4 regions of the Pseudocitrobacter cyperus genome follow, and region 4 is predicted to be linked to each of the others. Evidence: predicted binding sites of a transcription regulator. Region 4 holds the regulator's gene; each other region holds the start of a gene.

Region 1 (7,953 bases), on a different contig from region 4:
CCGTCTTCACCAACTATCCCAATATCGATATTATTTTCAGCAAGGCGCACAGTGGCACCAAGCGGGGGAAACGTCCATCAACGGTGCGGATCACCGCGCTGACGTCTTCCCCGGCACGGGAAACGATAGTTTTGTAGCCGATAGCTCCCTCGGTCCAGGTCTCGCGCGTAATATTGTCATCAACGGTCACGCCGTCTGGCAGATTATTCATATTCACGGCCACGGCAGAGGGCTGATAGCTGCTGATCATCGGCACAACAGCGTAGCCCAGCAGATTGGTCTGGTTAAAATCGCCCTGAATGGGGACGCCCGAGACACCGTCAGCATCCACCATAATTCGGGGCTCGTTGCCAAAACTGCGACGGTGTAAAGCCACGCCATGCCGGGTGGCGGTGAAGGAACCACTCCAACTGGCGCTCATGGAACTGTAATCGCTGGCGGCGTAGCTTCCCGATACCTGCAAATCACCGATGTTGGTGAGGTGCTGAAGGTTGCCGCGGAATTGCGATCCATTGTCGGGTTTATTGGTTTCCATTCCGGCTGACACGCCCCAGGTGTTGCGTGGGTTAGAGGCATCGCTCCAGCTCACCATATGGCTGGTATTGCCGCTGTTACGCATGTCGTAATTCATGCGGCGGCTGTAGTCGAACGGGACGGAGAGCGAGATATATAACTGATTTTCGTTATCGCTCTCTTCATAGTGGGTGGTGCTCCAGGAGGTGGAGAGCGACAAACCTTTCCAGTCGCCAATATCAAAGTTAAAACCTGCCGTGATGCTGGCGGTTGTTGAACTATCGCCATCCCACCACTGCTGGCGCAGCGCACTCAGATAAAGGTTGAGATTGAGCGGCTCAATGGGCTGGTTAAAGGTGACGCTGATGGTCTGCTTTTCATCCTGGGTATCGGCATCGTTATATAAATGGTCAATGAAATTGGCGTAGCTGTGAAATTCACGTTCTGAGAAACGGTAAGCTGCCAGCGAGACCTGGCTGTCGGTGGCATCAAAACGTTTACTGTAGTTTAAACGGTAGCTCCGCCCCTGCTCGGTGTGCCCGTCATCGAAGGTGCTGCTGGCGTGAGTGATATCGAAGGAAAGCGCTCCCATCCACAACATATTTTGACCGATGCCCAGAGCGGCTGAGCGGTAATTGCTGCCCGCCGCCAGTACCCCGCCGTAAACGGAGGTATTGGATAACATCCCCCAGGAGGCTTCGCCGCTGATAAAAGTGTCGTCAATGACATGGTGTGAAATATCCGGGCGCGCCCTTCCTGCGGCAACTTTGTAGCGAACCTGGCCTTCACGCGTCAGAAAGGGGGTCGACGCGGCAGAGACCTGAAACGTATTGACGCGTCCATCTTCCTCTGTGACCTTCACATCGAGGGTGCCCTGCACGGACTGGTTGAGATCGCTAATGATAAATGGCCCTGGTGCCACTTTAGTTTGATAGATGACGCGCCCCTGGTGGCTGACGGTGACCGTGGCGTTCGTTTGCGCGATCCCGCTGATTTGCGGCGCATAACCGCGTAGCTCCCAGGGCAGCATGCGGTCATCGCTAATGAGTGCAGCGCCGTTATAGGCGAAGGCATCAAAAATACTGGAGCTGAAATCCGTCTCGCCCAGCGTGAGCTTCGCGCCCAGAGAGGGCAGAGGGCGGAACAGGTACGTGCGCGAGATGCCGCGGCTGGTCTGTGAGCTCTCGTCGCTTTGGCTTTGGCTTATCTGGTAGTCGCTGCGTAGGCGCCAGGCCCCCATATTCAGCCCCGTTGTGCCATAGGAGCTATAGTTTTCGCTGTGTTCGCCGTGATTGGGGCGATAGGTGCTGGCAAAGAGGTTATAGTCCAGAAGCAGACCCGCCACACCGTCATTCCAACTGGAAGGCGGCATCCAGTTTTCCGATTTCCAGGCCAGCAACGCCTGCGGAAGGGTAATATCCAGACGCTGGTTCGCCATATCCAGGGAAAAGTGAATATCTGGGTAAGCGCTGAAATCTACACAGTTGTTTTTTAACGATAATACGGTTCGGATATTCTCTTTTAGCCCGAGTTGATCCGCGAGATCGGCAGGAATGCACACATTCACCGCTTGCCCTTCGGCTTTCCAGGTGAGCTCCCGGCCTGACGATATTTGTGCTTTGTTGACCGTGACGGAAACAAAATAATTACCCGGCGCGATGGAGGATTTCTCTTTCAACTGAGAAATATCCACGCTCTCGCGCATAGATTTATCCAGTGCGTTCAGGTTGAACTCAACGGCCTGAGAAGAAAAGGCAAGCGACAAACCACCGCTTAAAATCAGCAGCTTATATGCATCCATGGTGTCCATACCCGGGTAATTAAAAATACAAGGAGGAGGCGGCCATCATGGCCGCCTGTGGGTTATTTATAGATCAGGGTGTAATTTGCCGTAGCCGTTACGCCGCCAGGGGTGACGTCCGCCGAGCCTGTTTTTTCCATCCAGGCTTTAAACGGCAGGATCTGGGTTGCTGAAGTGGTAATCAGATCGACAGTATGCGCAGCACCCAGGGTAATGTTGGCGCTGTTTTTATCCAGTAAGCGAATCCCGACATTGTTCGCGCCGCTGGCATAGGTATTGGTCATCAGGTTACTGTCAGTGGGTTCAACACTGCCGCTGCTGAAGGTGACGTCTACTTTAGAGACTGTGTCTCCATCGCCATTGTCGGAGTTTGGCAGGTCACAGTTGATCAAATGAAGGCTGGAGTCTACTGCGTCAGAGTGGGTGTTGGCATTAATATAGCTGGCGGGAACTTCCCCGAGGTTAACCTGCTTATCGACATCATCAGCCTGAATAGAACAGGGGGCGTTAATAATCAGGCCGGAAAAGGTAATTTTACCACCGCCGCCGTCAACATCGGCCAGGGCGTAACCAGAAGTGAGTGCGGTGATAGCGAGCGCCAGTATCGTTCTTTTTCCTGTAAACATAATTTATATCCTTTTAAAAATAACGACATAACTGAATAAATAAATACAGTGTATGAAAATTATATCCTAAGGTATAAATGAACAAAGTTAGGAAATCTAAATGGATAGGCGTGAATAAGTTAAAATATTATTTTAAATAATACTCCCCGAAAATAATATTATTTTGATGATTGAGTTAGTGATGCGAGATTGTTGCTGGCGCATAATAACAATACGATGCGGACTGGCAAGGGTAAATGCCATTATTCAGATAAAATTTTGTGATAATTTGTAATCCCATGATTATGCCGTGCTATTGTTCAAGCACGGCACCATGATTAACCTAAACCAATCGATTGCAATAATACCAGGCTCAGCCCCATTACGGACATCCCGCACAATACGCCGTAGCTTGGGTTGTTATTGGGATCGATCTCTTTTGCCAGTGGCATGAGTTCATCGACTGACAGCGCTACCATAATCCCCGCCACTGCCGCCATGACGGCCGCCATCACAACAGGTGAGACCAGGCTCCCCAGGATAAGCCATGCCAGTACGCCACCGAGAATTTCCGCCATCCCGGAAATTCCTGCCCAGAATACCGCCTTTCGCTTAGACCCGGTCGCGGCGTAGATCGGCCCGGAGACCGCAAGCCCTTCCGGAATATTGTGCAGCGCCACAGCAAAAGCAATCCCGAAACCTAACTCAAGATTGCTGCTGGCAGTGACAAAGGTGGCAATTCCCTCCGGGAAGTTGTGCAGGCTGATACCCAGCGTCAACAAAATGGCCGTCCGGCGAATATTGGGCGGCAGGGGTTTCACTTCCGCCGGCGCCAGATCTTGCGGGTGAGCATGTGGCAACATGCGGTCGAGAGCGAAATAGCCCAGCAGGCCGATAACGAACATGCCGTAGCCAAGCAGCGGCGACATCCCTTCGGTATCCAGCGCGGCGGGAAGCATCTCCATCAGCGAAATCAGCAGCATAATCCCGGCGGCAAAGCCAAGGGAAAACGCCAACACGCGGTTGGAGGGCTTTTGGCCGATAACGCCGAGAAATGCGCCGATAAACGTGGCTGCACCCGCTAACAAGGTCAGAATTAAGGGTACCGACATCGTCTACTCCTTATGATAATGATTATCATTTATATTATTGAACTTTGTCTTCCATTACGAGAGGCAACTCGCTTCTTTACCCCACCTTACATTCAAATTTTCTGAAGATCATCATCATGCTTATCTGAGTTTCACTCCCCATAAAACAGGTTAATGTAGTGTTATTACACTGTACCTTCTGTGAGGATATCAACATGTCTCGTACCCGAATGCCAGCGTTGTTTTTAGGTCATGGTAGTCCGATGAATGTGCTGGAAGACAACATCTATACCCGCACCTGGCAACATTTGGGCGAGACGCTGCCCCGGCCAAAAGCGATCGTGGTTATTTCTGCCCACTGGTTTACCCGTGGTACGGGCGTAACTGCGATGGATGCGCCGAAAACGATCCACGATTTCGGTGGTTTCCCGCAGGCGCTGTATGACATTCATTATCCTGCGCCAGGCTCTCCGGCGCTGGCGCAGCGGCTTGTTGAATTGCTGTCGCCCGTACCCGTCACGCTGGATAAAGAAGCCTGGGGTTTCGACCATGGTTCCTGGGGCGTACTTATTAAGATGTACCCGAACGCGGATATCCCGATGGTGCAGTTGAGTATAGACAGCACTAAGCCTGCGGCATGGCATCTGGAAATGGGGCGTAAGCTTGCCAGCTTGCGCGACGAGGGCATTATGCTGGTGGCCAGTGGCAACGTGGTGCATAACCTGCGAACAGCAAAATGGCATGGCGACGGTGCGCCTTATCCGTGGGCGACGTCGTTTAATGACTACGTTAAAGCGAATCTGACGTGGAAAGGCCCGGTAGAGCAGCATCCGCTGGGGAATTACCTGGAGCACGAAGGTGGTTCACTGTCGAACCCGACGGCAGAGCATTTCCTGCCATTATTGTACGTGCTGGGCGCATGGGATGGTGAGGAAGCGATCTCCATGCCGGTGGATGGCGTAGAAATGGGAAGTTTAAGTATGTTGTCGGTGCAGGTAGGGTGAATCTGGCCGGGTGGCGCTGCGCTTAGCTGGTCTACGAATAGGCTGCAATATTAACCTATTACAGTCTGTTGGTGGGCGTGATAAGCACAGCGCCATTTGCTCTTTCTCTTAATCGGATTACTGGCCTGACAGGCGACGCGCTATCAGGCTTTTTCTTTACCCTCTGAGTAGTTTCAAACCCCAGGCGGCACTCATTATCAGCAGCAATACCAGACACGTACCAAAAGCCAGCATGCACGCCTGCGCCATATTCATAAAGTGCCATGGCGGCAGGAGATACCAGCCTTCAGAATGCTGATACATATCGATAAACCACTGCTGAGTACTGCTGAGCGTAACGCCATCAGGTACGATGGGCGCATCATAGCCGCAGTCACCGGTCGGTTTGAACCATTCAGGCGCCCACTGCGCCAGCGGCAGATTAAAGGGAAAAGTGGGATCTGTTGAACAGCCCTGGACGCCAAACAGCGCGTCGGGATCCGGGTTATGCACCGCATAATGGATACCATTCAGCTTGACTGAAAACTTAATCCCCATAATGCTGCCGTAGAACGCCATCACGCAGCCAATCAGTTTCAGGATAATGTTTTTCGGGTTTATCGCCGCAATCACACCGCCAAACACCATCACAAACATAGCGTAGCGAATATAAACACACTGTTCGCACGGTGCCATGTAGAGATAGATCTGGAAGAATGAGTGCGCCAGCACAATCAGCGCGCCCATCGCGATGGCCATAAAAAGCCACAGAAAGCGCCCCTCCTGCCACCTCACCAGCGTATCGACCGGGCTTGCGCGAAGGTTTCGCCATAATCCCTTAATGAAAGCCATAAGCATTTCCCTGTGTTATTTGCTCGCCAGTTCGCGAATCAACTCGGCCATAGAGTCAATAGATTTAATATTCTTGGTGTAGATCAGATATTTACCATTAACCACATAGGCCGGAACGCCCTGGATTTTTGCCACATCATAGGCCGCTTTCCATTTTTCCAGCGTTTCCTGAACCGCCGGTTCTTTCAGTGCGGTTTCGAAATCAGCCTGGCTCATGCCAGCGGCATCAAGGCCGGTTTTGATAAAGGCTGCCGGATCTTTACCGTCAGACCAGCGCTCTTTTTTGTCGTGATACGCCGCGTAGTATGCGAATTTTGCTTTTTTAAACTGTGAGTTAGCATCAAACAGGGAAATGCCTGCAGCTTTATCTTTTGCAATCAGCACGGCAAACACTTCGCTGGCCTGCTTGCCATATTCACCTTTGGTTTCCAGATGGAAAGGGGTGAATGCCACCAGATCTTTCACTTTTTCAGATACCGGGCCTGTGACCGCTTTGTCGTACTTGTAGCAGAACGGGCAGGCGTAGCTGAAGACTTTAATCAGCGTTTTGTCAGCATTGGGAATGGGTTTTTCCAGCACCATGTAATCTGTGCCTTCGGTGAATGCCGATGCTGCGAAAGAGGTTGCCAGTGCGGCGGTTAATACTACGCCGGTAAATAATGATTTAATCCATTTAGTAGACATAACTATTCCTTCTTATTTAAACATCTGCTGTGGATGAACCAGCATTGCACGGTAGTGGGTCTGATTCGGTTTATCCGACAGAACGTCGATTTCCACTTTCACTTCTTTGGTTTTGTAGTCAATTTCATTGAGCTTACCAATGGTCGGCTGGCCTATATCGAATAAATGAATGGAGCCGCTGAAGCCAAACATGGTGTCGCGATCTTTTTCATATTCGATGACGGACGTAATCGGGCTGTAGAAGTCGTATCCGCGATCTTTGCCATATTCCCAAACTTGCTGGACGGTGCCTTTTTTCTCGTCGATTTTGTATTCCACGAAGCGGGAATATTTCATCGTAGGTAGAGCCGGTTGTTCCAGATGACGGCCATCGCCATTATCAAAGACGGTGAGAGTACCTTTGCTGGAGAGCCACGCGGTATGCTGGGTATAGGTGAAGTCGAAGTCACTGTTCTGGCAGTTGCCGTTTTCATCACAACTGATCGGTTTGCCTTTGTCATCAACTGGCTTCAGCAGCTTGCTGGCAAGCTGTTTGTCCCACCCTTTGGATGGCGCAAGGATCCATTTCACCTGTTTGTCGCGGCCAATTTTGAACACGCCCTGGTGACGGGAAGAGATGATAATGGAGTCGTCTTTAGCGTCATAGGCGATGGAGTTTACGTGCGCCCAGTTACGGCCAGGGCCTACGCCCAGCGCATCACCAAACGGTGTGTCTGGCTCAAGCTTCGCCTGCTGCCCTGCGTGCGCCAGGTCGACGTTTACGCAGACGGCGCCGGCATCCAGCGCGCCAAGCAGAGCATCACGCATTGGGTCGAGGATTTTATTCAGATCCCAGACGTCGACCACGCGGCCTGATTTATCCACTTCCAGGATATGGTCGCGAATAGTGTTGACGTGCACCCCGTCATCGCGGCGATAACGGTTTTTGCCTACGCGCAACAGTACGGTGCCCTTCGATGTTTCGATTGATTCGTGGGTGGCATCGACGAACCCGCGCGGCAGTTTGTGGTCTTCCAGCACCTGACCCATCATGTCAAATTCATACCAGTGCTGACCCTGTACCGCCGTGTAGGTACCGCGCGGCGTTTCACGGATGCCCATCAGGTAGCCGCGTTTGTTGATGTTGCGGTCATGCCCGTCGTAGAAGGTTTCCTGGTCAAGCCACCAGCGATACTCCCCTTCGGTGTCGACCACAAAGGTGAATGGCGCAATATCAAAAGGCAGCGCGCCGGTTGCCGGGCCTGCATCGAGAATACCGGCGTCTTTTGATTTTTCGCCGTGCCAGTGCAGGTCAGAGCCCTGCGCGGTAAAGGTGTGCGTGTTCACCATATAGAGGCGGTCTTCAAAGCCCGGGGCGACTTTTACCACTTTAGGCTGTTGCAGGTCTGAGATAGAGCGGTTGTCCATATAGTGATTGACGATAG
Region 2 (7,953 bases), 1.1 Mb from region 4:
ATGTTATCGCCCGCCCGAACGTTCTCCTGCCCCCAGCTATTGGCAACAAGGTTGATAGCCTCGGTGGTACCGCGCACAAAGATCAGTTCTTCAGCGGAACGCGCATTGAGGAAGTTCGCGGCTTTCTGGCGCACCTCTTCCATTCTCTGGGTCGCTTCGGCGCTAAGGGTGTGGATCCCCCGATGTACCGCCGCATAGCCGTGGCGATAAAATTCCGCTTCGGCGCGGATCACCTGTTCTGGTTTTTGCGCGCTGGCGGCAGAATCAAGGTAAGCCAGCGGCTGTCCATTCACTTCCCGACTCAATACCGGGAAATCGGCGCGAACCTGTTGTACGGAAAACGTCATTGTGCACCTCCTGGCAAACGCTGGCCGATACGCGCCAGGATCTGCTGTTTTAGCGCCTCATTAGGGATCGCTTCCGTCAGCTCAGCGGCAAAAGCGTAAATGATTATCTTGCGCGCATCCTGTTCGCTTATTCCGCGCGATCGCAGATAGAAGAGTTGCTCATCGTCAATACGCCCCACCGTCGCGCCGTGGCTGCATTTCACATCATCAGCATAGATTTCCAGTTGCGGTTTGGTATCGGCTTCCGCCAGTCGGCCAAGCAGCAGATTGTTGTTCGTCATCTGCCCGTCGGTTTTAATTGCGTGTTTGGCGACGTTAATCAGGCCGTTAAACACGGCGCGACCTTTATCGTTGACGATAGTTTTATGCAACTGACGGCTGTTGCAATAGCCTTTGTTGTGTTCAAGCCAGGTGCGGCTGTCGCACACTTCAGCTTTCACCGGCATCGCCAGGCTATTGATGCGCAGGGTGCTGTTTTCCCCATTAAGCTGAGTGCTGGTGTGATGGCGCGTGACGGCGGCCCCCAGCAGGAAGCTGCTGCTATGAGCGCTCGCATCCTGTCCCAGACGAATGTCATTATGAGCGAAGTGGTAGCTCTGCGGGTTTTCAAACCCCATTTTCAGGTGGTGCAAATGGGCATTGTCGGCAACGTCCATCGAGAAACGTGCCCCGGTAAAGTGACGCTGTTCATTGAGGCTGACGTAGTGTTCGATAACCGTCGCTTCCGCTCCCGTCGCAAGCTGAATATGGTGGCGATAGTGCGCAGTATTCATTTCATCGCTCGCCAGGCCGCGCGTGATATGCATCAGCAGCAAGGGTTTCGCCGGGCGCTGATTACGCGCTACGTGAATATGCGTTACCGTCGATGCCAGGCTTTCCGTCAGATGCAGAAATATCTCGCTGTTGATGGCGGCAGGTAATCCTTCCCGCAGGTTGTTAACCGTGACGTTAAAGCCGCTCTCTTCAAGCGGGTCACTCAACCCCGGCGCAAACTGGCCATCGACGAACACCAGTCGCCAGGCGTCCAGCGTCAATGCCAGCGAATCCGGGACGATATCGTCAAGCGTCGTCGCCACCGGCGCAACAAACTGACTGTTGAGCAAACCGTCCAGCGCGGTGTATTTCCAGTCTTCATCTTTACGCGTCGGCAATCCTAAGCGCAGCACCTGTTGCAGATGCTCACGCGCCTGCGGCGAACGCGTCCCGCCCTGCGCCTCGAACAGATGATGCCACTGTTGCAGTGCGTTACTGCTGTTCGGTAAGCCAGCCATAGCCCTGCTCCTCCAGTTGTTTCACCAGGGTGAAGTCTCCGGATTTCACGATCCGCCCCTGGTAAAGAACATGCACCACATCCGGTTTGATGTAGTCGAGAATGCGCTGGTAGTGGGTGACGATAATGAACGATCGCTTACCGTCGCGCAGCGAGTTTACGCCATCAGCGACAATCTTCAGGGCATCGATATCCAGCCCGGAATCTGTTTCATCGAGGATACACAGTTCCGGCTCCAGCACCGCCATTTGCAGAATATCATTGCGCTTTTTCTCACCGCCGGAGAAACCGACGTTTACCGAGCGGGTCAGCAGATCCTGCGGCATCTTCAGCAGATTGATTTTCTCTTCCATCAGATCCTGAAAGTCGAAGCGATCCAGCGCTTCCTGGCCCCGATATTTACGCACGGCATTGAGCGCCGTTTGCAGGAAAAACTGGTTACTGACGCCTGGGATCTCCACCGGATACTGGAAGGCCATGAAAATACCTTCTCCCGCCCGGTCTTCCGGCGAAAGTTCAAGGAGATCTTTGCCCTTAAACGTTACCGCGCCGCCGGTGACTTCGTAATCTTCGCGTCCGGCAAGGGTCGCCGAGAGCGTGCTTTTCCCTGAACCGTTCGGCCCCATAATGGCATGTACTTCGCCAGGCTTAACATCAAGGCTCAAACCGCGCAGGATCGCTTTCTCTTCAACTGCAACCTGCAAATCTTTAATACTTAACATAGTGTTCCCTTAACGCTTATCCGACGCTGTGTTCGAGGCTTATCGCCAGCAGTTTTTGCGCTTCCACGGCAAACTCCAGAGGTAGCTCGGAGAAGACGTCCTTACAGAAGCCATTGACGATCATTGAGATGGCATCGTCTTCGCTGATCCCGCGTTGCAGGCAGTAGAACAACTGATCTTCGCCAATGCGCGAGGTTGTCGCTTCATGCTCCAGTTGGGCGCTGTTGTTGCGGCACTCGACATACGGGAAAGTATGCGCGCCGCAGTCGGGGCCAATCAGCATAGAGTCGCACTGGGTGTAGTTGCGGGCATTCGTCGCAGTCGGCATGATTTTCACCAATCCGCGATAGCTGTTCTGGCTTTGCCCTGCAGAGATGCCTTTCGAGATAATGGTCGATTTGGTGTTTTTGCCGATATGGATCATTTTGGTGCCCGTATCCGCCTGCTGATGGCCGCTGGTCAGTGCAACCGAGAAGAACTCACCAATCGAGTTATCACCGCGCAGAATACAGCTTGGGTATTTCCAGGTGATGGCTGAACCGGTTTCCGACTGAGTCCATGACATTTTGCTGTTTTCGCCTTCGCACAACGCGCGTTTGGTGACGAAATTCAGTATGCCGCCGGTGTTGTTATCACCTGGGAACCAGTTTTGTACCGTGGAATATTTTACTTCCGCATCTTTGTGGATAATAACCTCAACCACTGCGGCATGAAGCTGATAGCTGTCGCGCACCGGTGCGGAACAGCCTTCGATGTAGCTGACATAGCTGCCTTCATCCGCCACCAGGATCGTGCGTTCAAACTGACCGGTTTTTTCCGCATTGATACGGAAATAGGTCGACAACTCCATCGGGCAACGCACCCCTTTCGGAATGTAGATAAAGGTGCCGTCAGAGGCGACCGCCGCGTTCAACGCCGCGAAAAAGTTATCGTTGGAGGGCACCACCGTCCCCAGATACTGTTTAACCAGTTCCGGATGATCGTGGATCGCTTCGCCAAACGAGCAGAAAATGATCCCCTGCTCTGAGAGTTTTTCCCGATAGGTCGTGGCGACAGAGACAGAGTCGAAGATAGCATCCACCGCAACCTCTTTGCCCTCACGCACCGGTACGCCAAGCTGGTTAAACGCGGCTTCCACTTCATCGGTCAGGAAGGCGTTAGCGCCTGTTTGCTGCACCGCGCCCGGCTCAGATACGCAGTTCTCATCGCAGTTACCGCAGGATGGCGCGGAATAATAGCTGTAATCCTGATAATTGAGCGACGCATAGTTTGCCTTGAGCCAGTGTGGCTCTTTCATCTGCTCCCAGGCATGGAACGCATTCAGGCGGAACTCCAGCATCCACTCAGGTTCATTGCGTTTCGCCGAAATGGCGCGAACCACCTCTTCGTTGATTCCTTTGGCCAGTTCGTCGGTTTGTAACCGGGTATAAAAGCCCTCTTTGTAGTTCAGCGGGCCGCCGGTCCAGGTTTTGACATCGTCAGTTGCTTCAGTATTGCGCGTCATAATCGTACCGCCTATACCCCAAAACTTTCGCCGCAGCCGCATTCGTTCTGCGCTTTCGGGTTATGAAATTTAAATATCTGATTTAATCCTTCGCGCACATAATCCACTTCAGTGCCGTCGATAAAAGGCATGGCCTGAAGGGGAACCCACAGCTTTGCGCCCTCAGATTCGAACAGCAGATCGTCCTCACGGGGGTCGCTTACCGTATCCAGCACGTAGCCGAATCCGGCGCAGCCCGTCTGCTTAACACCCAGACGCACTCCCTGAATGCCCGGCTGCTTACTCACCAGATTGCGAATTTGCGCTGCCGCAGCGGGCGTCAGCGTCAGGCCGCGCCATGCGAAATCATTGGGATCAAAGGTTCCTGAATCTACATCCATTGGTCTACCTCACTGGTTAAGCCATCAAAGGCATAACACCATGTTAGTGATAATGATTATCACTTCAACCCATCCGCAACAGGGGTATTCTCATCAGACCCGCTTTACAGATGCTTTTTATAAGCATAGACCCTGAATCCACAGGCAACCGGGATAGCTATATTTTTACAACACTTTGAAAAATAATAGATTAAGGAAGAGTAATCGCTGGAAGTGGTTGATGAATAAAAGATGTATTGTTAATGCCTATTTATTTGATAGCTTTTCGACCTTTCAGCCCCTCTCGCTCACACTAACGGTACGCAGACTTGCCGGATCGCTAAATCTGACCTACATCATTGATGACCCCCTTCAAAATTAACGGGAGAAATCATGGGTTATTATGTTATTAAGAAATCCGAAAAAGCCGTTGCGCAGCCGTGGTATTTTTTACTAAAGGCCGATAATCACGAAACCATTGCGACCAGTGAAATGTACTCAAGTAAGGATGCGGCGAAAAAAGGGATCGCGTCCGTTCAGAAAAATGGCGCGAGTGATACGGTTAAAGACGATACGGTCAAATAAGCAAAAGGCCCAGCACATTGGGCCTTTTCATCAGGATCACACAACCGCCGTCGTCAGGCGCGAAGTGCAGCACAATCGCCCCTCTTCATCGAAAATTTCGATTTGCCACACCTGGTTGCGTCGTCCGGTATGAATCGGTTTACAGACACCGCGAACGCGACCACTGCGCACGGAACGGATGTGGTTAGCGTTGATTTCCAGCCCAACCACGCCCTGCTCGCCTTCAGTGCACAGATAACCTGCAACCGACCCCAGCGTTTCCGCCAACACCACAGAAGCCCCGCCGTGCAATAAACCAAAAGTCTGATGTGTACGATGATCGACCGGCATTGAGCCTTCCAGAACATCCTCACCCATGGCGTCAAAACGAATATCCAGTAGCGCCATCATCGTCCCCTCATTCATCGCATTGAGGGCTTCGAGAGTCGTCTGTCGTCTCCAAATCATCCAATAATCTCCAGTAGCGCCTGTAACGGATGGCGAACGCCATTCCCTTCAACACGTTTCACCTGGCTGCGGCATGAGTAACCGGTCGCCAGACAGCGATTGCGTGGCAAACGCTGCATTGCCTGCTGCCATGATAACGCATAAATCCCGAGGGAGTTTTCGTGATTTTTCACTTCATGGCCATAGGTGCCTGCCATGCCGCAGCAGCCGACGTTGATGTTTTCAAGCCTGGCGCCAAAGCGGGCGAAGATGTCCGCCCACTGTTTAGTTGCCGCAGGCAATGCGGTGACTTCCGTACAGTGACCAAAGAGATACCAGGATTCACCGCCGGACTCCTGGCTGTGAATGTCCTCCAGCGCCTGCGGCAGCCATTCGTGCACCAGCATGACATTAAAGTCACCGCGTTTATCACCCAGCACCTGCTTGTACTCATCGCGATAGCACAGCACCAGAGCCGGGTCGACGCCCACCATAGGGATGCCGAGTTCCGCTACGCGATTCAGGTAATCTGCCGTTTTACGCGCGGTTTTGGTAAAGCGGGTGACGAAACCTTTAATGTGCTGCGCCTTGCCGTTCGGTGAGAACGGGAGCAGCACCGGTTGCAGGCCCAGTTTATCAATCAGGCGAATAAAATCGGCCACGACCTGTGCATCGTAGTAGCTGGTGAAAGGATCCTGCACCACCAGCACCGTTAACGCTTTTTGCTCCGGCGACAACGCTTCCAGTTGCTCCAGCGTCATATTGGCGGAGCGATGGGTGGTAAGCCGTTTTTGCAATGACGGCGCGGAAAGCATCGGCAGATCGACCATCCCAATGTGCTTTTCTGACAGCTTACGTACCAGTGGCTGGCTCATAAAGAAGTTGAACGTTTTCGGTGCGCGCGCCATCAGCGGCGCATAGCTTTCCACCGTCGCCACCAGATGATCGCGCACCGGGCGCAGATAGCGCGTGTGATAGAGCTGTAAGAAACGGGCGCGGAAGTCCGGCACATCAATTTTAATCGGGCACTGGGTCGAGCAGGCTTTACAGGCCAGGCAGCCGGACATTGCCGCTTTCACCTCGTGGGAGAAATCGTACTCACCTTTGCGCGCATGCCAGGAGTTACGGGTACGATCAATCAACGAACGCAGGCTGGCGCGTTTCTCCGGCAGTTCTTTTTCCAGCAGTAATGGATCAACACCGCGATCGGCAAGCAGGCGTAGCCATTCCCGCACCAGCGTTGCGCGGCCTTTCGGAGAGTGGATACGATCGTTCGTTATCTTCATTGACGGGCACATCGGGCTTTTGGCATCGAAGTTAAAGCACAGACCGTTGCCGTTACACTCCATCGCTCCGCGCCAGGAGGTGCGTACCGCGATGGGGATCTGCCTGTCAAAGGTGCCGCGTTTAACCGCATCGACTTTCATCATCGGAGCATCCACGCCCGCCGGGGCGCAAATCTTACCGGGGTTGAGTCGGTTAAGCGGGTCGAATGCGGCTTTCACTTTCCGCAGTTCGTCATACAGTTGCTCGCCGAAGAAGGCCGGGCTGTACTCCGCACGGAAACCCTTACCGTGTTCACCCCACAGCAAGCCGCCATATTTGGCGGTCAGCGCGACAACATCATCGGAGATCTGTTTCATCAGGATCTCCTGCTGTGGGTCGCACATATCCAGCGCCGGACGCACGTGCAGCACACCCGCGTCAACGTGGCCAAACATACCGTAGCTCAGGCCGTGACCGTCGAGCAATGCACGAAACTCAACGATATAATCCGCCAGATGCTCCGGCGGTACACAGGTATCTTCCGCAAACGGAATGGGCTTCGCCGCGCCTTTAGCATTCCCCAACAGCCCGACCGCTTTTTTACGCATCGCGTAAATACGCTCAATACCATCCAGTTCGTTACAACGTTGCCAGCCAATCACGCCGCCTTCCTGACGGGCAATCAGTGCATCCAGACGCTGACACAGTGAAGTCACCTGCTCTTCAATCAGCGCCTCGTCGTCTCCGGCAAATTCGACAATATTAAGGCCGAGCATCTCTTTATCCGGCACATCGGCAATCAGTTCGCTGACCGAGTGCCAGACGATATCTTCCCGCGCCAGATTAAGCACTTTGGAGTCGACCGTCTCGACCGACAGCGCGCGGGCTTCCACCATCAGCGGCGCATTGCGCAGCGCGGAGTTGAACGAGTCGTACTTGATATTGACCAGCCGGCGTACCTTCGGCAGCGGCGTAATATCCAGCCGCGCTTCGGTGATAAACGCCAGCGTCCCTTCTGAACCGGTGAGGATTCGGGTTAAGTCAAACGAACTCATCTCATCGTTAAAGACGTGCCGCAGGTCGTAGCCTGTGAGGAATCGATTTAGTTTTGGAAATTTGTCGATGATGAGTTGTCGGTTATCACGGCAACCCTCAAAAACCGTGCGGTAAATGCGCCCGGAAGCGGACTGCTCTTTCGCCAGGGTTTCTGCCAGCGCGACCGGAACCGGCTGCGTATCCAGAATGTCGCCGCCCAGCAGCACCGCCCGCACACCCAGCACATGATCGGAGGTTTTGCCGTAGACCAACGACCCCTGACCTGAGGCGTCGGTATTGATCATGCCGCCAAGCGTCGCGCGATTACTGGTTGATAGCTCGGGAGAGAAAAAGTAGCCGTATGGCCTGAGATATTGATTGAGCTGATCTTTAATAACCCCGGCTTCGACCCGCACCCACCCTTCTTCCGGGTTGATTT
Region 3 (7,953 bases), 1.2 Mb from region 4:
AAAAAACCTTTGCCGATGCGGTACCCAAAAGCGACCCGCTGATGATCCTCGCCGATTACCGGATGCAAAAGAGCCAGACCAGCTTTGACCTGCGCCACTTTGTGGAGATGAATTTCACCCTGCCGACGGCTGGGGAGACTTACGTGCCGCCAAAGGGTCAGACCCTGCGTCAGCATATTGACGGCCTGTGGCCGGTGCTGACCCGCACCAGCGAAACGGCGGAGAAGTGGAGTTCCCTGCTGCCGCTGCCGAAACCGTATGTGGTGCCCGGTGGGCGTTTTCGCGAGGTTTACTACTGGGACAGCTACTTCACCATGCTCGGCCTTGCCGAAAGCGGGCACTGGGATAAAGTGTCGGACATGGTCGCCAACTTCGCCTGGGAAATCGACGCCTGGGGACATATTCCTAACGGCAACCGCAGCTACTACCTGAGCCGTTCCCAGCCGCCCTTCTTCTCGTTAATGGTAGAATTGCTCGCCACCCATGACGGCGAGGCGTTGAAAACCTACCTGCCGCAAATGGAAAAAGAGCATGCTTACTGGATGGAGGGTGCAGAGAGCCTGCAACCAGGCGACAGCAACAAACGGGTTGTGAAATTACGTGACGGCGAGCTGCTGAACCGTTACTGGGATGATAACGACACGCCGCGTCCGGAATCCTGGCTTGATGATGTGACCACCGCGAAAAGTAACCCGAACCGCCCGGCGACGGAGATCTATCGCGACTTACGCTCTGCCGCCGCCTCGGGCTGGGATTTCAGCTCCCGCTGGATGGATAACCCCCAGCAATTGGGCACCATTCGCACTACCAGTATTGTACCGGTCGATCTGAACGCGTTGATGTTTAAAATGGAAAAACTGATCGCCGAAGCCAGCAAAGCGGCGGGAGACACGGCGAAAAGCGCGCAGTATGAAACCGAGGCCAGCGCACGACAAAAAGCGATGGAGAAGTATTTGTGGAATGATAAAGAGGGCTGGTACGCCGATTACGATCTGAAATCGCATAAGGTGCGTAATCAGCTCACCGCCGCCACTCTCTTCCCGCTGTATGTGAATGCTGCTTCCCACGAACGCGCAACCAAAGTGGCAGCCGCCACCGAGAGCCGTTTGTTAAAACCGGGCGGAATTACCACCACTACCATCAACAGCGGACAGCAGTGGGATGCCCCGAACGGCTGGGCGCCATTGCAGTGGGTTGCGGTTGAAGGGCTGCAGAATTATGGACAGCAAAAAGTGGCGATGGATGTAACCTGGCGCTTCCTGAGTAACGTACAGCACACTTATGACCGCGAGAAAAAACTGGTGGAAAAATATGATATTACCTCTACCGGAACGGGCGGCGGCGGCGGAGAATATCCGTTGCAGGATGGATTTGGCTGGACCAACGGCGTCACGCTGAAGATGCTGGATTTAATCTGCCCGCAAGAGAAGCCGTGCGATACCGTGCCGGATACACCGGTGCAGGCGGCACCCTCACCCTAACCCTCTCCCCAAAGGGGCGAGGGGATGGATTGTGCACAGTTGCTAAGTTCTGTACCGGTTTTCCCCCTCACCCTAACCCTCTCCCTCAGGGAGAGGGAACCGTCCGTGCCAGTTTTGCAGACCTGCGCTGGTTTTCTACCCTCTCCCTCAGGGGGAGGGAACCGTTCGTGCCAGTGTTGCAGACCTGCGCTGGTTTTCTACCCTCTTCCTCAGGGGGAGGGAACCGTCCGTGCCAGTTTTGCAGACCTGCACTGGTTTTCTCCCTCTCCCTCAGGGGGGGAACCGTCCGTGCCAGTTTTGCAGACCTGCGCTGTTTTTCTCCCTCTCCCTCAGGGAGAGGGCGGGGTGAGGGGCAAATCCCCTCCCCTTAAAACGTATAGCTCGCCCCCACCTGTACCGTGCGGTCGCGGCCAATCCAGCAGTTGGTGCTATCGTAGCAACTCAATGTCTCTTTGTTGGTCAGGTTCTGCGCGCTGGCTTTTAGCGTTAACCCGTTCAGGCTGCTGTCGAGCGCGGACATATCGTAAGAGACCGCCATATCATATTGTGTCGTGCCGCCGAGCTTCCCTTCGTTATTTGCCGGGGAAATCTCCATCGGCCCGGTATAGCGTACTCCCGCCCCCAGGGTTACACCGCTTAAGAAGGTGCTGTCGAAGGTGTAGTCCCCCCACAGGTTAAACGCGTTTTCCGGGATTTGCGTTGGGCGTTTGCCTTGGTAGGTTTCATCTTCGGTGTTGATCGCATGGGTATAGGCGTAGTTGGCAATCAGGTTGATATTATCAGTCGGGCGGCTTATGACAGACAGTTCCGCTCCTTTCGATTCAATCTCCCCGGTCTGACGATAGTTCCAGCTCGGGTCTGCGCTTACCACATTTTTCTGCCGAATATTAAATACCGAGGCGGTAAGCGTGGTGGCGTACTCCGCCAGCAGATACTTCACCCCACCTTCAACCTGTTTACTGGTGGTCGGTTTCACCTCCTTCGCCGTCAGGTTGCCGCGCGGTGAAACGGGCAGGAACCCCTCTGAATAGCTGATAAATGGCGAGATACCATTTTCAAACGCATAGAGCGCACCCAGACGTTTGGTGACTCTGTCCTGAGAAATCCACTCTTTCTGCTGGTTGTTGAGATAATCCGTGGTGGCGGACTGATATTCGTCGTAGCGAATGCTGCCAAGAATATTCAGGCCACCGTACTCAATCTGATCCTGGAAGTAATATCCCTTCTGATTGTATGAAAGACGGTTTTTCTGCGCAGTATAGAGCCCCAGATTATCGCTGGTGATTTGTGAGTAGTCCGGGTGCAGCATATCCATACCCGGCGTGGTCGAGGCGTAGCGATAGTTGTAGTGTGAGTTCAGCTTCTGGTAATCAAACCCGGCCAGTAAATGGTGCTGCCAGTCGCCCAGGGCGAAGGTTTTGGTGACCTGGTTATCAATATTAAAACTGTGCAGATCTTCATCGGTGGTATAAGCAAAACGGTTTAACTCATACACTTCTGCATTTCCCGCGTTGCCCGTGGAATAGGCGCTGCGCTGATGGGTATCGATATCGAAATAACGCGCTTTCTGAGCAATGGCCCAGCCGCTGTCAAAGGCATGTTCGAAACTGTAGCCCACCATCCATTGCCGCTGTTCGAAACCGCTCCATTTGTCGCCAGCAAAATCGCGTTTCCCCGCGTAGCTGGAACGAAGGTAAGAGAGCGGCAACGGGTTAGACGGAGTGAGGCTCGGCGTGTTTTGCGCCAGTGCGTCGATGGTCAGACGGGTTTGACTGTCCGGCTGCCAGGTGACGCTCGGCGCGACCAGATAGTCTTCATAACGGGTGGTGTGCGGCTGATCGTCCCCTTCCCGCGCCTTCCCCAGCAGGCGATAGCTCCAGTCGCTGTCGAGAATACGCCCGGTGGAGTCGAGATACCCCTCTTTCAGATTACGCGTCCCGGTATTAAAGCCCACTTCCGTTCGCTGCCCGGTTTGCGGCTTTTTCCCCTGGATATTCACCAGCCCGCCCGGAGAACCGTTGCCGTACAACACGGATGATGGCCCTTTCAGGATATCGACACTCTCAATCAGCAGCGGGTCAATTCGCGCTTTCGTGTTGCCGTTAACGTTATAGGGCAACTGGAGGCCATTATAAAATTCGTTATCCACGGTAAAACCACGGATTTTATATTCACTCATGTAGCTGGTGCTACCACGCACTTCCGTCGAGACGCCCGGCGCATAACGCAGGATCTCATTGACTGAGGTGGCGTGGCGCTCAGTGATTTCCTTGCTGCTGATGGTGTTGATCACCTGCGGCGTTTTACTCTCCGCCACGGCGGATTTGGTGGCGCTGTTGGTCCAGGCCGGCAGTTCACTCCCCTCGCCGCCCCCCGTCACAACCATGGTGGTTTCATTTTTGTCAGCCCAGGCCTGAGTGGCGAGAGCCAGTGCGATCATTCCCGAAAGTGTGCGATAAGCGAAGCGCATGGTATTAGTCTGACCTGTTATTAGAATAGAGAACGCCAATTATTCTCATTTCTATTTATGATGCAACACTCAAATGCGCGCAGTCAGAAAAATGTCGAAGGGATCAAAGAGTAGAAAAGATAACGGCCCCGAAAGGGGCCGTTCAGATTGATTCGCTGATACTTAGTTGTTGCGTCGCAGGAAGCGGAAAATCGCCAGCACCACGATGGCACCCACGACCGCCACCAGGAAGCTATGCATATCAAAGCCCATCGCGCGATCGCCAAAGCCCAGCGTGGTTGCGATCCAGCCGCCCACCACTGCGCCGACAATCCCCAGCAGACAGGTCAGAATAAAGCCGCCGCCGTCTTTACCCGGCATAATCAGTTTGGCAATAACACCTGCAATAAGACCAAAAATAATCCAGGCAATAACACCCATTTTTACCATCCTCCAGTTAAAAAACCTCAAAAAAAGCGCCGGTATTTTGCGCCGCTAATGTTTCAAGTATAGGTAATTACTCTTAAAAATCCCGTCATCGCGCCTATATTTTATTCGCACGGTCAATGAGTTTGACCTGAACATGCTCTTTTTGCCCGTTGATTCACAGAAAAAATCGGCAAAAAAATGTTTGCCTCGCTGAAGTTTCCACAGGGCCGACCGATAACTGGGGGATGGTTTATCCTCCAGGAGAGATGTCAGATGAATCAGTACCCTTCACAGTTTCTTAAGCAAAACCCTCTTGCTGTGCAGAATATTTTGCGCGATCTGCATCGTGACGAGATACCGCTTCGCGTCTCCTGGAGCAGCGGACAGTTTATCAGCCGTATTCTTGCAGTAAGCAAGAGTGAACTGGTGCTCGATTTTGGCAGCCAGGAGTACGAGAATCGCGCGGTGCAGCGCGTGGAAAACGTAACCATTACGGCAGAAACCGCAGGCGCAAAAATGGAGTTTTCCGTGCGCCAGATAACAGCAGGTGAACATGAGAATCGCCCCGCGTTCGTGCTTCCCGTTCCTCCGACGTTATGGTTTATCCAGCGTCGGGAATATTTCCGTATTACCGCCCCACAGCATCTCCCCTATTTCGGCAAAGCGCTGCTGCCCGATAAACAGGTGCTCAGTTTTCGCCTTTTTGATCTGTCGCTGGGCGGATTGGGCGCGTTGCTGGATAGCCAGCCTGAGAAGGCGTTACAGCCTGGAATGCGTTTCTCACAGCTTGAACTGGATATGGGAGAGTGGGGAAAATTTAACTTCGATGCCCAGTTGATTGCCGTCAGCGATCGCAAAGTGGTCTCTCATAAAAATGAGACGATTACGACGCCGCGCCTGAGCCTGCGTTTTCTTAACATCAACCCGGCGGCGGAACGCTCGCTCCAGCGCATTATCTTTTCGCTGGAGCGAGAGGCGCGTGAACGCGCAAACCGGGTACGTGACTAGTTACATCGCATCCATGGCTTTTTGCATTTTCCAGATATAGCGCGGCGCCTGCGGCGCCGGGTGATTATCCACCACGTGCTCAAAGAACTCGTCTTTATCCAGTTCGTTGATTTTGCTGATCGCTTTTTTACGATCGGAAGAGAACGTGCGCAGCAGCGCCCCCGCGCCGTTAGCATAGGAGACCATCAGCGCATACTGCATTACTTCCGGATCTTTAATACCCGCCAGCGAGCCATGTTCCAGAATGCTCAGATAAGCCGCCCCCATGGAGATATTACGCTCTGGGTTTTTCAGCTCGCTGGTTGATGGCTGCCCCTTCCAGCCCATGTGGCGATACACATCCAGCCCGGAAGTTGAGGCTTTCAGTTGCATCAGCCCTACCGCATTGGATTTGCTGACCAGATTGGGATTGCCGCCAGATTCAACCGCAATGATGGCGGTGATCAGGCGTGGGCTAACGCCCCATGCTGCACCGGCTTTTTCGCTGATTGGCATCCACTGCATTGCGCGCTTAACCGGCACCTGCGGATCCCAGGGCGGGTTTTTGTAATCCTGTTTTGAACTGCATCCGGCAAGTAACACAATTAAAAAAGCAAACCATCTTAGTTTCACGCAACTATCCTTTTAAGCTCAAGTTTGTCGCCAGTAATGACAATAACGGGTTCAGGCGGCATGATACTCGTTTCATTCTCTGCAAGGAATTGCCATGTCACAGTTTCATCTGATTGCCCCGTCGGGCTATTGCATCAATCAATCTGCCGCCCAATGCGGCGTGACAAGGCTTATCAACGCAGGACACCAGGTTAACAATCAGCAGGTAATCACCCGCCGCAGCCAGCGCTTTGCAGGCGTGGAAAGCGAGCGGCTGGCGGATATTAATGACCTCGCGACTCTGCGCGGGAAAAATCAAATTGTGCTGGCAGTGCGTGGCGGCTACGGCGCAAGCCGCCTGCTGGATGCTATCGACTGGCAGGCGCTGGCGGCGCGCCAGCAGCAGGATCCCCTGCTTATTTGTGGGCACAGCGACTTTACGGCCATTCAGATGGGGCTACTCACAAAGGGCGTTATCACCTTCAGCGGGCCGATGCTGGCGGGAAATTTTGGCGCGGAAACCCTGAATGATTTCACACTGCATCACTTCTGGCAGGCGCTGCGTAGCGAACATTTTACCCTCGAGTGGCCGGGCGATGGGCCTGAGTGTCGCGCAGAAGGTACGCTGTGGGGCGGCAATCTGGCGATGCTGACGTCGCTGATTGGCACACCGTGGATGCCGGAAATCAGTAACGGTATTCTGGTGCTGGAAGATATCAACGAACATCCGTTCCGCGTCGAGCGTATGTTGTTGCAACTGCTGTATGCCGGTATTCTGCCGCGCCAGAGCGCCATCGTGCTGGGTAGCTTCACCGGCAGCGCGCCGAATGACTACGACGCGGGCTATGATTTGCAGACCATGTACGCCTATCTGCGCTCACGGCTGGATATTCCGATGATTAGCGGGCTTGATTTCGGCCATGAACAGCGCACGGTGACTCTGCCGCTGGGGGCGAAAGCGCAACTGGTGCATTCAGGACGTTCAACAACCCTAACATTGAGCGGGCATCCGACCATCACCGAATAAAAAGTCATTCATTACTCTTATTGTTCCAATGTTCACACGCTAATTATGATAACTTTTGTAACTATCTTGTTCGTTATCGGGGAGTACGTGAACATTGGACGCCGCGGCAGTCATTAGCCTCTTTATTCTGGGTTCGGTCTTAGTAACCTGCAGTATTCTATTAAGTTCGTTTTCTTCCCGTCTTGGTATCCCAATTCTGGTGATTTTTTTAGCCATCGGCATGCTGGCAGGCGTGGATGGCATCGGCGGCATTCCTTTCGATAACTACCCTTTCGCCTACATGGTGAGCAACCTCGCACTGGCAGTAATCCTGCTTGATGGCGGAATGCGCACCCAGGCCAGCTCATTTCGCGTCGCGCTGGGGCCTGCGCTGTCGCTGGCGACGGTGGGCGTGTTAATCACCTCCGGACTGACCGGCATCGCCGCAGCGTGGCTGTTCAATCTGAACTGGCTTGAAGGCCTGCTGATTGGCGCGATTGTCGGGTCGACGGATGCCGCTGCCGTATTTTCCTTGCTGGGTGGTAAGGGGCTGAACGAACGTGTCGGCTCGACCCTGGAAATTGAGTCAGGCAGTAACGACCCGATGGCGGTTTTTCTTACCATCACATTAATTGAGATGATCCAGCAGCATGAAACGGGCTTAAGCTGGATGTTTGCCGTGCATATTATTCAGCAGTTCGGCCTCGGTATTTTGATTGGCCTGATGGGTGGCTATCTGTTGCTGCAGATGATCAATCGCATCACATTGCCAGCCGGGCTCTATCCGCTCCTGGCTCTGAGCGGCGGGATCATGATTTTTGCCATTACCACCTCGCTGGACGGCAGCGGCATTCTCGCCGTTTATCTGTGCGGTTTTCTGCTCGGCAACCGGCCTATCCGCAACCGTTTTGGCATCCTGCAAAACTTCGACGGCCTGGCGTGGCTGGCGCAAATCGGCATGTTCCTGGTTCTTGGTTTGCTGGTCACGC
Region 4 (7,953 bases):
TCGGCCAGCGGGCCGCCTTTCTTGTTATGAACTAGAATGGCGTTTGAGACCGCAGGCGTCGGCGTAAAGCCGTTATTTTCCTGCACAATGACATCCACACCGTTTGCCGCCAGCACTTCGAGCACGGAGATAAACGCCGGTTCAGAGAGCGCGTGAGTATCTTTACCCACGTAGCACGGGCCAGTAATGCCATTTTTCGCACGATCTTCTGCGATAGCTTGCGCGATCGCCAGAATATGAGGTTCATTGAAACTCTGGCGCGCCGCACTGCCGCGGTGTCCGGAAGTACCAAACTTTACTGCATGCTCTGCGTTACCCGCTTGCGGTTTCAGCACATAGTACTGAGACGTAAGCTGGGCGACGTTAATCAAATCACTCTGTTGTGCAGGCTGGCCCGCACGGTTATGGATTGCCATTGCTTGATCCTTCTTATGCAAGGGTTAGATTGTGCCGCATACCTTTTCGATTAATTCAGCGGGGAACTGCATGGTTTGCATAATGTGTTCCACCATACTGCATTTACGACCGGTGTTGGTATTGGTGATCACCCAATATGGGGTTTCCGGTACCTGTTTCGGTTTAGTCTGATTACCGTTTTTCAGCAGGGTCTGCTCGTTGGCGGCAAAGTAGACACGCGTGCGCCCATGAAGCGATTCCGTTGCTTCGGCAAACGCGTTGTTATCCAGTTTGTAGAGCGTCGTCAGGATCAGCATAAAGCGATTGACGGCTTTTTTCTGCTCAGCGTATTCATCGGAGAGCAGCAGTTCACGCATCGCGCGCACTTTATCTTTCGCGGTTTTAACCGGCTTCACCTCGGCAACTGGAGCAACCTGAGCCGGTGCAGCTTCAGCTTTAGCAACCGGGGCAGCAACAACAGGTTGTGATGCGGCGGAAAACTTCAGCATTCGCCGTAAAATGTCGGATGCGCTCTCGCCAATGTGCAGTGTGTGGGCGGCAATATAGCGATAGAGTTCGTCATCAACTTCGATCGTTTTCATCTTAATCCAGTGCAATAATTTTTCTGAATACAAGTTGCTGGGATTATATGTTCAAAACCCAACAGCGGATAGCGTCATACCAGGATAGCGGCAAAAATGGGATAAAAATCGTATCTTGCCCCTGAACGTGAGAATGTCCAACATAATACCCTAACCCGACAGAGCGAAAAAAAGAACTTTGCTATGAAATTGAATACCCGAACGCAATCTGCACAAAACCAGCACAATAATTCCCCCATCCTTCTCGTTCATGGCCTGTTTGGCAGCCTGGATAACCTCGGCGTGCTGGCGCGCGACCTGGTGGCCGACCACGACATCCTGCAAGTGGATATGCGTAACCATGGCCTTTCGCCGCGTTCTGACGAGATGAACTATCCGGCGATGGCGCAGGATCTGCTGGACACGCTTGATGCCCATCATATTGAAAAAGCAACGGTAATTGGGCATTCGATGGGTGGCAAAGCGGTGATGGCGCTTACTGCGCTGGCTCCGGAGCGCATTGCGCGGTTGGTGGCTATCGATATCGCCCCCGTGGATTATCACGTTCGTCGTCATGATGAGATTTTCGCCGCCATCAATGCCGTTACCCAGGCGGGCGTCGCCACCCGTCAGCAGGCGGCAGCGCTGATGCGCGAGCATCTGGCGGAAGAAGGCGTGATTCAGTTCCTGCTGAAATCGTTTGTCGACGGCGCGTGGCGCTTTAACGTTCCGGTGCTGTGGGATCAGTACCCGCATATCGTCGGCTGGGAACCCATTCCGGCGTGGGATCATCCGGCGCTGTTTATTCCTGGCGGTAATTCCCCGTATGTTACTGAAGATTATCGCGATGCTCTGCTTTCGCAGTTCCCGCAGGCTCGTGCGCATGTCATCGCTGGCGCAGGCCACTGGGTACATGCAGAAAAACCTGATGCGGTGCTGCGCGCTATTCGCCGATATTTAGCAGACTGATTAAAAACTCAACGACCGCGCGCCATTATGGCCGTGGTCGTTGGCGTGTCGGTTGCACTGATGTATGATTGCGCGCTGTCTGCACCGGGCGTTTCCCGGTAGCTTGTTTCCCCGAAGTCACTCTGAATCATGGCAAAAGAACAAACGGACCGCACGACATTAGATTTGTTCGCAAATGAGCGTCGGCCGGGAAGACCCAAAACCAATCCGCTTTCGCGTGACGAGCAGTTGCGCATCAATAAGCGTAATCAATTAAAACGCGATAAAGTTCGCGGCCTGAAGCGCGTCGAGCTGAAACTGAACAATGATGCCGTTGACGCTCTGAACGAGCTGGCGGCAGCGCGTGATATGAGTCGCAGTGAGCTTATCGAAGAGATTCTGATGAGCCAGTTAGCCCTGCTTCACGAGCAGGAAAAGGTCTGAAAATTTCGCAAAACCCCACTTTCATGTAGCAGAGAGTGCAGTCCGGTACGATTGCTGATTCCGCACCTTTCTCTGTTCTGCTATGATTGCCCTTATCTGTGGGCAATACGCCACCACCATATCATTAAGTTTCAAGAGGTTATTTAACTCATGGCAATCGTTGGCATCTTCTTTGGTAGTGACACCGGCAATACCGAAAATATTGCAAAAATGATTCAGAAACAGCTTGGTAAAGACGTTGCCGACGTGCATGACATTGCCAAGAGCAGCAAAGAAGACCTGGCTGCATTCGACATTTTGCTGCTGGGCATTCCGACCTGGTACTACGGCGAAGCGCAGTGTGACTGGGATGATTTCTTCCCAACGCTGGAAGAAGTCGATTTCAACGGCAAACTGGTTGCCCTGTTCGGCTGCGGCGACCAGGAAGATTATGCGGAATATTTCTGTGATGCGCTGGGGACTATCCGCGACATCATCGAACCGCGCGGCGCGACCATCGTTGGTCACTGGCCGACTGCGGGCTACCACTTTGAAGCCTCCAAAGGACTGGCCGATGACGACCATTTCGTCGGTCTGGCCATCGATGAAGACCGTCAGCCGGAACTGACCGCTGAACGCGTTGAAAAATGGGTGAAACAGGTTTCTGAAGAGCTGCATCTGGAAGAGATCAAAAACGCTTAAGCATTAATGCGGCGTGATTGTTAAATTACGCCGCATTAATAGGTAGAAGCAATCAAAATAATAGCTACAAATTTTTAACTTTTGAACGCATATCTGTACAATACCTGCAGAATTTAGCGGGTTTGCTAGTTAAGCCTCGTTTTTGAAATCTTTACTCGCCCAGGGCTTGCTGTTTTCATTTAGAAAGGGTCATTCTATAATGAGACGCATTATACCCGGTGCACTCTCTATGATACTTCCCTGTTGGGAAGTCAATCGTTTAGCAACAGGACAGATTCCGCATGACTGACAACAATACCGCATTAAAGAAGGCTGGCCTGAAAGTCACACTTCCCCGGTTAAAGATCCTGGAAGTGCTTCAGGAACCAGACAATCACCATGTCAGCGCGGAAGACTTATATAAACGCCTGATCGACATGGGTGAAGAGATTGGTCTGGCGACCGTCTATCGCGTACTTAACCAGTTTGATGACGCGGGCATCGTAACGCGCCATAACTTTGAAGGGGGTAAGTCCGTTTTCGAACTTACCCAACAGCATCACCACGATCACCTGATCTGCCTCGACTGCGGCAAAGTGATTGAATTTAGCGATGATTCCATTGAAGCCCGCCAGCGTGAAATCGCGTCAAAACACGGCATTCGCTTAACGAACCACAGCCTGTACCTGTATGGTCACTGTGCAGAGGGTGACTGCCGCGAAGATGAACACGCCCACGACGCGGTAGAAAAATAGTCGTCACTGTTTTACTAAAGCCAACCAACAGGTTGGCTTTTTTATTGCCTGTTGCTTACCCTCCACACTTCGGCGTAATGTTACTTTAATGTAAACACTAAGGTACCGGAGAGGGAAATGGAACTTCGACAGTTACGATATTTCGTCCGCATCGTGGAGACCGGAAGCATGGGCAGCGCGGCGCTCGATCTGAATATTGGCGTCTCGGCGCTCAGCCAGCAGATGACGCGACTGGAAAACGACCTCTCCATACGCCTGTTGCAACGCACCTCCAGAGGCGTCACCCCCACCAGCGCCGGGCTGGCTTTTTACTCGCAGGCGCAACTGGCGCTTCGTCATGCCGATGACGCGGTGCTCGCCGCACGCGAAGCGCGTCTTTCCGGACATATCAGCGTAGGCATGGCGCCCAGTACCGCCTCCGTGCTTGGCATGCCTTTTATCAACGCGATGCGCGAAAGCTACCCTGACGTTCGTTTGCATGTTGTGGAAAGTCTCTCCGGAAACCTCGAACGCATGATCAACACCCGTCAGATTGATTTAGCGATTGTTTTTCAGAAGGATAAAATTGTGCGCTGGAGCGCAAGACCGATTCTTGAAGAAAGACTTTTCCTGATTGGCACCCATGCCCTTCTGGCTGATATTTCCTCTGACGGTATCTCGCCTGCCCAACTGGCAAACATTCCGCTGATTATGCCAAGCCAGGGGCATGGCCTGCGTGGCAGGCTTGAAGCCATTGCCCAGGAGCACGGACTGACCCCGGAAGTCGTCACCGAAATAGATGGCCTGGCCTTGCTGATGCAGGCGGTACGCAGCGGCCTTGGCGCCACATTACAGCCTGGGGCGGCGATATCCCACCTCGACCACGAAGCACTCAGAGTGATCGATGTCCAAAATCCAGTCCTTAGTCGCCCCAACTTTCTGGTCAGCCTCTCTGATGATGAACTCTCTCCGGCTGGTCTCGCAACCCGCGTAATACTCAGCAAAGTAATGCGAGAGCTCACGCAAGCCGGCGCGTGGCCAGGCGCAACCCTTTACGTTAACTAAAGGCCTCTTTAGCAAGAGGCCATAGCGGCAACGCGCATCAAGCATATACATTTCAATTACAAATTTAACAATTAGTTAAATAGTAATGGAGTCGACAATGGTTGATGTTCTGGTGATCGGCGGAGGCAATGCGGCATTGTGTGCCGCACTGACCGCTCGCGAGGCCGGCGCTTCTGTGCTGCTGCTTGAGGCCGCGCCTCGTGAATGGCGCGGCGGTAATTCCCAGCATACCCGCAATTTGCGCTGTATGCATGACGCCCCACAGGATGTGCTGGTGGAGAGCTACCCCGAAGAGGAGTTCTGGCAGGATCTGTGGCGTGTTACCGAAGGAAACACTAACGAGTCGTTGGCACGTTTAGTGATCCGCACCTCATCGCACTGCCGGGACTGGATGCGCCAGCATGGCGTTAACTTCCAGCCCCCACTTTCGGGCGCACTGCATGTCGCGCGGACTAACGCCTTTTTTATGGGCGGCGGTAAAGCGCTGATGAATGCTTATTATCGCAGCGCGGAGAAACTGGGCGTGCAAATTCGCTATAACACCCCGGTTCAGGCGCTGGAGCTGCAAAATGGCGAATTTGTCGCTGCACTGGCAGGAGAGGAGCGCATTACGGCCAAAACCTGCGTACTCGCCGCCGGGGGATTCGAGTCCAACCGGGAGTGGCTGAAGGAGGCCTGGGGCCAGAATGCGCGTGGAGAATGGCCTGCCGATAATTTTCTCATTCGCGGTACCCGCTTTAATCAGGGCGTACTGCTCAAATTTATGATTGACGCGGGTGCGGATATTATTGGTGATCCTTCCCAGTCCCACTGTGTGGCGATTGACGCCAGAGCGCCTCTCTATGATGGCGGCATTTGTACCCGTGTGGACTGCGTCTCTTTAGGGCTGGTAGTCAACCGTGATGCAGAACGCTTTTATGATGAAGGGGAAGATTTCTGGCCCAAACGCTATGCCATCTGGGGACGGCTGGTCGCCCAGCAACCGGGGCAAATCGGCTATTCGATTATCGACAGTAAAGCCATCGGTCACTTCATGCCGCCAGTATTCCCTGGCGCGCGGGCAAACACGCTGGATGAGCTTGCGCGTCAGTTAGGCCTTGATGCTGAACGTTTGACCCATACCATCACGCAATATAATCAGGCCTGTCAGCCAGGGCAGTTCGATCACACCACGCTGGATAACTGCGCGACGGCTAATCTTACCCCACCGAAAACGCATTGGGCGCGCCCAATCGATACCCCTCCCTATTATGGTTATGCCCTGCGCCCGGGGATCACCTTTACCTACCTGGGATTGAAAGTAAACGCTCACGCCGCCGTGCATTTTGCCGGAAAGCCAAGCCGAAACCTGTTTGTCGCCGGAGAGATGATGGCAGGCAACGTGCTGGGCAAGGGGTATACCGCGGGCGTCGGTATGTCGATTGGTACGACTTTCGGACGCATCGCCGGAAAAGAGGCCGCACTGGCAGCAAAACAGGAGGCGCGTCATGAAGCAGCTTGAAAAATTAATTATCGAGGCTCAAATTATCACCGAGCCAGAGGCGGAAGTTGAGCGCGTAATGCAGGTCTGTAATGCCTGCCGCTACTGCGAAGGCTTTTGTGCTGTGTTCCCGGCGATGACCCAGCGGCTTGAGTTCAATAAAGCGGATATCAACTACCTGGCGAACCTGTGCCATAACTGCGGCGCCTGTCTGCATGCCTGCCAGTATGCGCCACCGCATGAGTTTGCTATCAATGTGCCTAAAGCCATGGCCGAAGTCCGGCTGGAGACCTATCAGCACTACGCCCAGCCAGCCGCTTTCGCCGCACTCTATCGCCGGGTGGGCATCACCGTGACCCTGGCGCTGGTTTTCGGCCTGATCTTCTTTTTACTCCTCGCTATGGGGCTGAAAGGGTCGCTGCTCCATCCTCCGCTGGCGGGTGATTTTTATCAGATCTTCCCCCACAACCTGCTGGCCTGGATGTTTGGCTCCGTGTTTATTGTGGCAATCGGATTGCTAATGACCGGGGTCGTTCGCTTCTGGCGTGAAATTTCTCCCGGCCTTCCACAATCTGCGGATATCTCCGAAGCCTCACGCAACGCCCTCACGCTGAAATATCTCGATGGCGGCCATGGAAAGGGCTGTAATGAAGCGGACGATGCCTTTACCCTGCTGCGTCGCCGTTTTCATCACTTCACCTTCTACGGCTTTATGCTCTGTTTCGCTGCCACCCTCGTGGCGACAGGCTATCACTATCTTGCTGGCTGGGAAGCCCCCTACCCCTTCTTCAGCGTACCGGTCATGCTCGGCACCCTGGGCGGTGTGGGTCTGGTCGTCGGCCCGGCGGGGTTACTGTGGCTGAACCTGCGTCGCTCGCCTCTGCACGGCGATCCACGGCAAAAGCCGATGGATCGCGGTTTTATTTTACTGCTGTTACTCACCAGCCTGACGGGGTTAGGCCTGTTAGCCGGCAGGGACTCATCGTGGATGGGCATTCTGCTCGCCATCCACCTGGGGGTAGTCATGGCGCTTTTTTTGACCATTCCCTATGGAAAGTTCGCCCACGGATTTTATCGTTGCGCATCCCTACTCAAGTGGGCAATTGAGAAGCGACGCGGAAAACAGACGGGGGTCGCAGGCGACTAACCCATACACTCTTACCTCTATAACAACAAAATGAAGACAATGGAGAGCAAACCCAATGACTCAACCAACATCGCGCGCCGGAACGTTCGGCGCAATACTCAGAGTAACCAGTGGTAATTTCCTCGAACAGTTCGACTTTTTTCTGTTCGGTTTTTACGCCACCTATATCGCCAGAACATTTTTCCCGGCGGAGAGTGAGTTCGCCGCGCTAATGTTGACGTTTGCTGTGTTTGGTTCTGGTTTCCTGATGCGTCCTATCGGCGCCATTGTTCTTGGCGCCTACATTGACAGGATTGGTCGTCGTAAAGGGCTGATGGTCACGCTGGCGATTATGGGCTGCGGCACTCTGCTGATTGCCCTGGTTCCCGGTTATCAGACTATTGGCGTATTAGCCCCCATTCTGGTTTTGCTCGGTCGACTGCTCCAGGGCTTCTCTGCGGGGGTTGAATTGGGCGGTGTGTCGGTCTATCTGTCTGAAATTGCCACGCCTGGCAATAA

The links. Region 4 encodes Fur, which represses iron uptake genes when iron is present. Its sites were predicted from a motif close to ATAATAATGAGAACNACTATCAA; they were not measured.
Region 1: the regulator Fur is predicted to act here: its motif matches at 4,038-4,060, upstream of zupT (zinc transporter ZupT).
Region 2: the regulator Fur is predicted to act here: its motif matches at 4,264-4,286, upstream of sufA (Fe-S cluster assembly scaffold SufA).
Region 3: the regulator Fur is predicted to act here: its motif matches at 3,984-4,006, upstream of VSR74_RS00785 (TonB-dependent siderophore receptor).

The regions. Positions count from the first base shown of each region.
Region 1 covers NZ_JAYMYY010000002.1:338,069-346,021, reverse strand. Annotated here, with positions in the region: partial or broken gene VSR74_RS10360 (fimbria/pilus outer membrane usher protein) at 1-2,314, opposite strand, end outside; gene VSR74_RS10355 (fimbrial protein) at 2,377-2,940, opposite strand; gene zupT (zinc transporter ZupT) at 3,258-4,031, opposite strand; gene ygiD (4,5-DOPA-extradiol-dioxygenase) at 4,226-5,014, shown strand; gene dsbI (protein-disulfide oxidoreductase DsbI) at 5,171-5,845, opposite strand; gene VSR74_RS10335 (thiol:disulfide interchange protein DsbA/DsbL) at 5,861-6,529, opposite strand; gene VSR74_RS10330 (aryl-sulfate sulfotransferase) at 6,542-7,953, opposite strand, start outside.
Region 2 covers NZ_JAYMYY010000001.1:288,997-296,949, reverse strand. Annotated here, with positions in the region: gene sufS (cysteine desulfurase SufS) at 1-347, opposite strand, end outside; gene sufD (Fe-S cluster assembly protein SufD) at 344-1,618, opposite strand; gene sufC (Fe-S cluster assembly ATPase SufC) at 1,593-2,339, opposite strand; gene sufB (Fe-S cluster assembly protein SufB) at 2,356-3,843, opposite strand; gene sufA (Fe-S cluster assembly scaffold SufA) at 3,855-4,223, opposite strand; gene VSR74_RS01415 (YegP family protein) at 4,596-4,787, shown strand; gene menI (1,4-dihydroxy-2-naphthoyl-CoA hydrolase) at 4,824-5,234, opposite strand; gene ydiJ (D-2-hydroxyglutarate dehydrogenase YdiJ) at 5,231-7,953, opposite strand, start outside.
Region 3 covers NZ_JAYMYY010000001.1:145,375-153,327, reverse strand. Annotated here, with positions in the region: gene VSR74_RS00790 (alpha,alpha-trehalase) at 1-1,481, shown strand, start outside; gene VSR74_RS00785 (TonB-dependent siderophore receptor) at 1,849-3,951, opposite strand; gene VSR74_RS00780 (GlsB/YeaQ/YmgE family stress response membrane protein) at 4,114-4,371, opposite strand; gene ycgR (flagellar brake protein YcgR) at 4,633-5,367, shown strand; gene emtA (membrane-bound lytic murein transglycosylase EmtA) at 5,368-5,979, opposite strand; gene ldcA (muramoyltetrapeptide carboxypeptidase) at 6,074-6,985, shown strand; gene VSR74_RS00760 (potassium/proton antiporter) at 7,080-7,953, shown strand, end outside.
Region 4 covers NZ_JAYMYY010000001.1:1,367,461-1,375,413, forward strand. Annotated here, with positions in the region: gene pgm (phosphoglucomutase (alpha-D-glucose-1,6-bisphosphate-dependent)) at 1-416, opposite strand, end outside; gene seqA (replication initiation negative regulator SeqA) at 441-998, opposite strand; gene ybfF (esterase) at 1,182-1,946, shown strand; gene ybfE (LexA regulated protein) at 2,076-2,369, shown strand; gene fldA (flavodoxin FldA) at 2,520-3,050, shown strand; gene fur (ferric iron uptake transcriptional regulator) at 3,332-3,784, shown strand; gene tcuR (tricarballylate utilization LysR family transcriptional regulator TcuR) at 3,902-4,828, shown strand; gene tcuA (FAD-dependent tricarballylate dehydrogenase TcuA) at 4,926-6,329, shown strand; gene tcuB (tricarballylate utilization 4Fe-4S protein TcuB) at 6,316-7,455, shown strand; gene tcuC (tricarballylate/proton symporter TcuC) at 7,511-7,953, shown strand, end outside.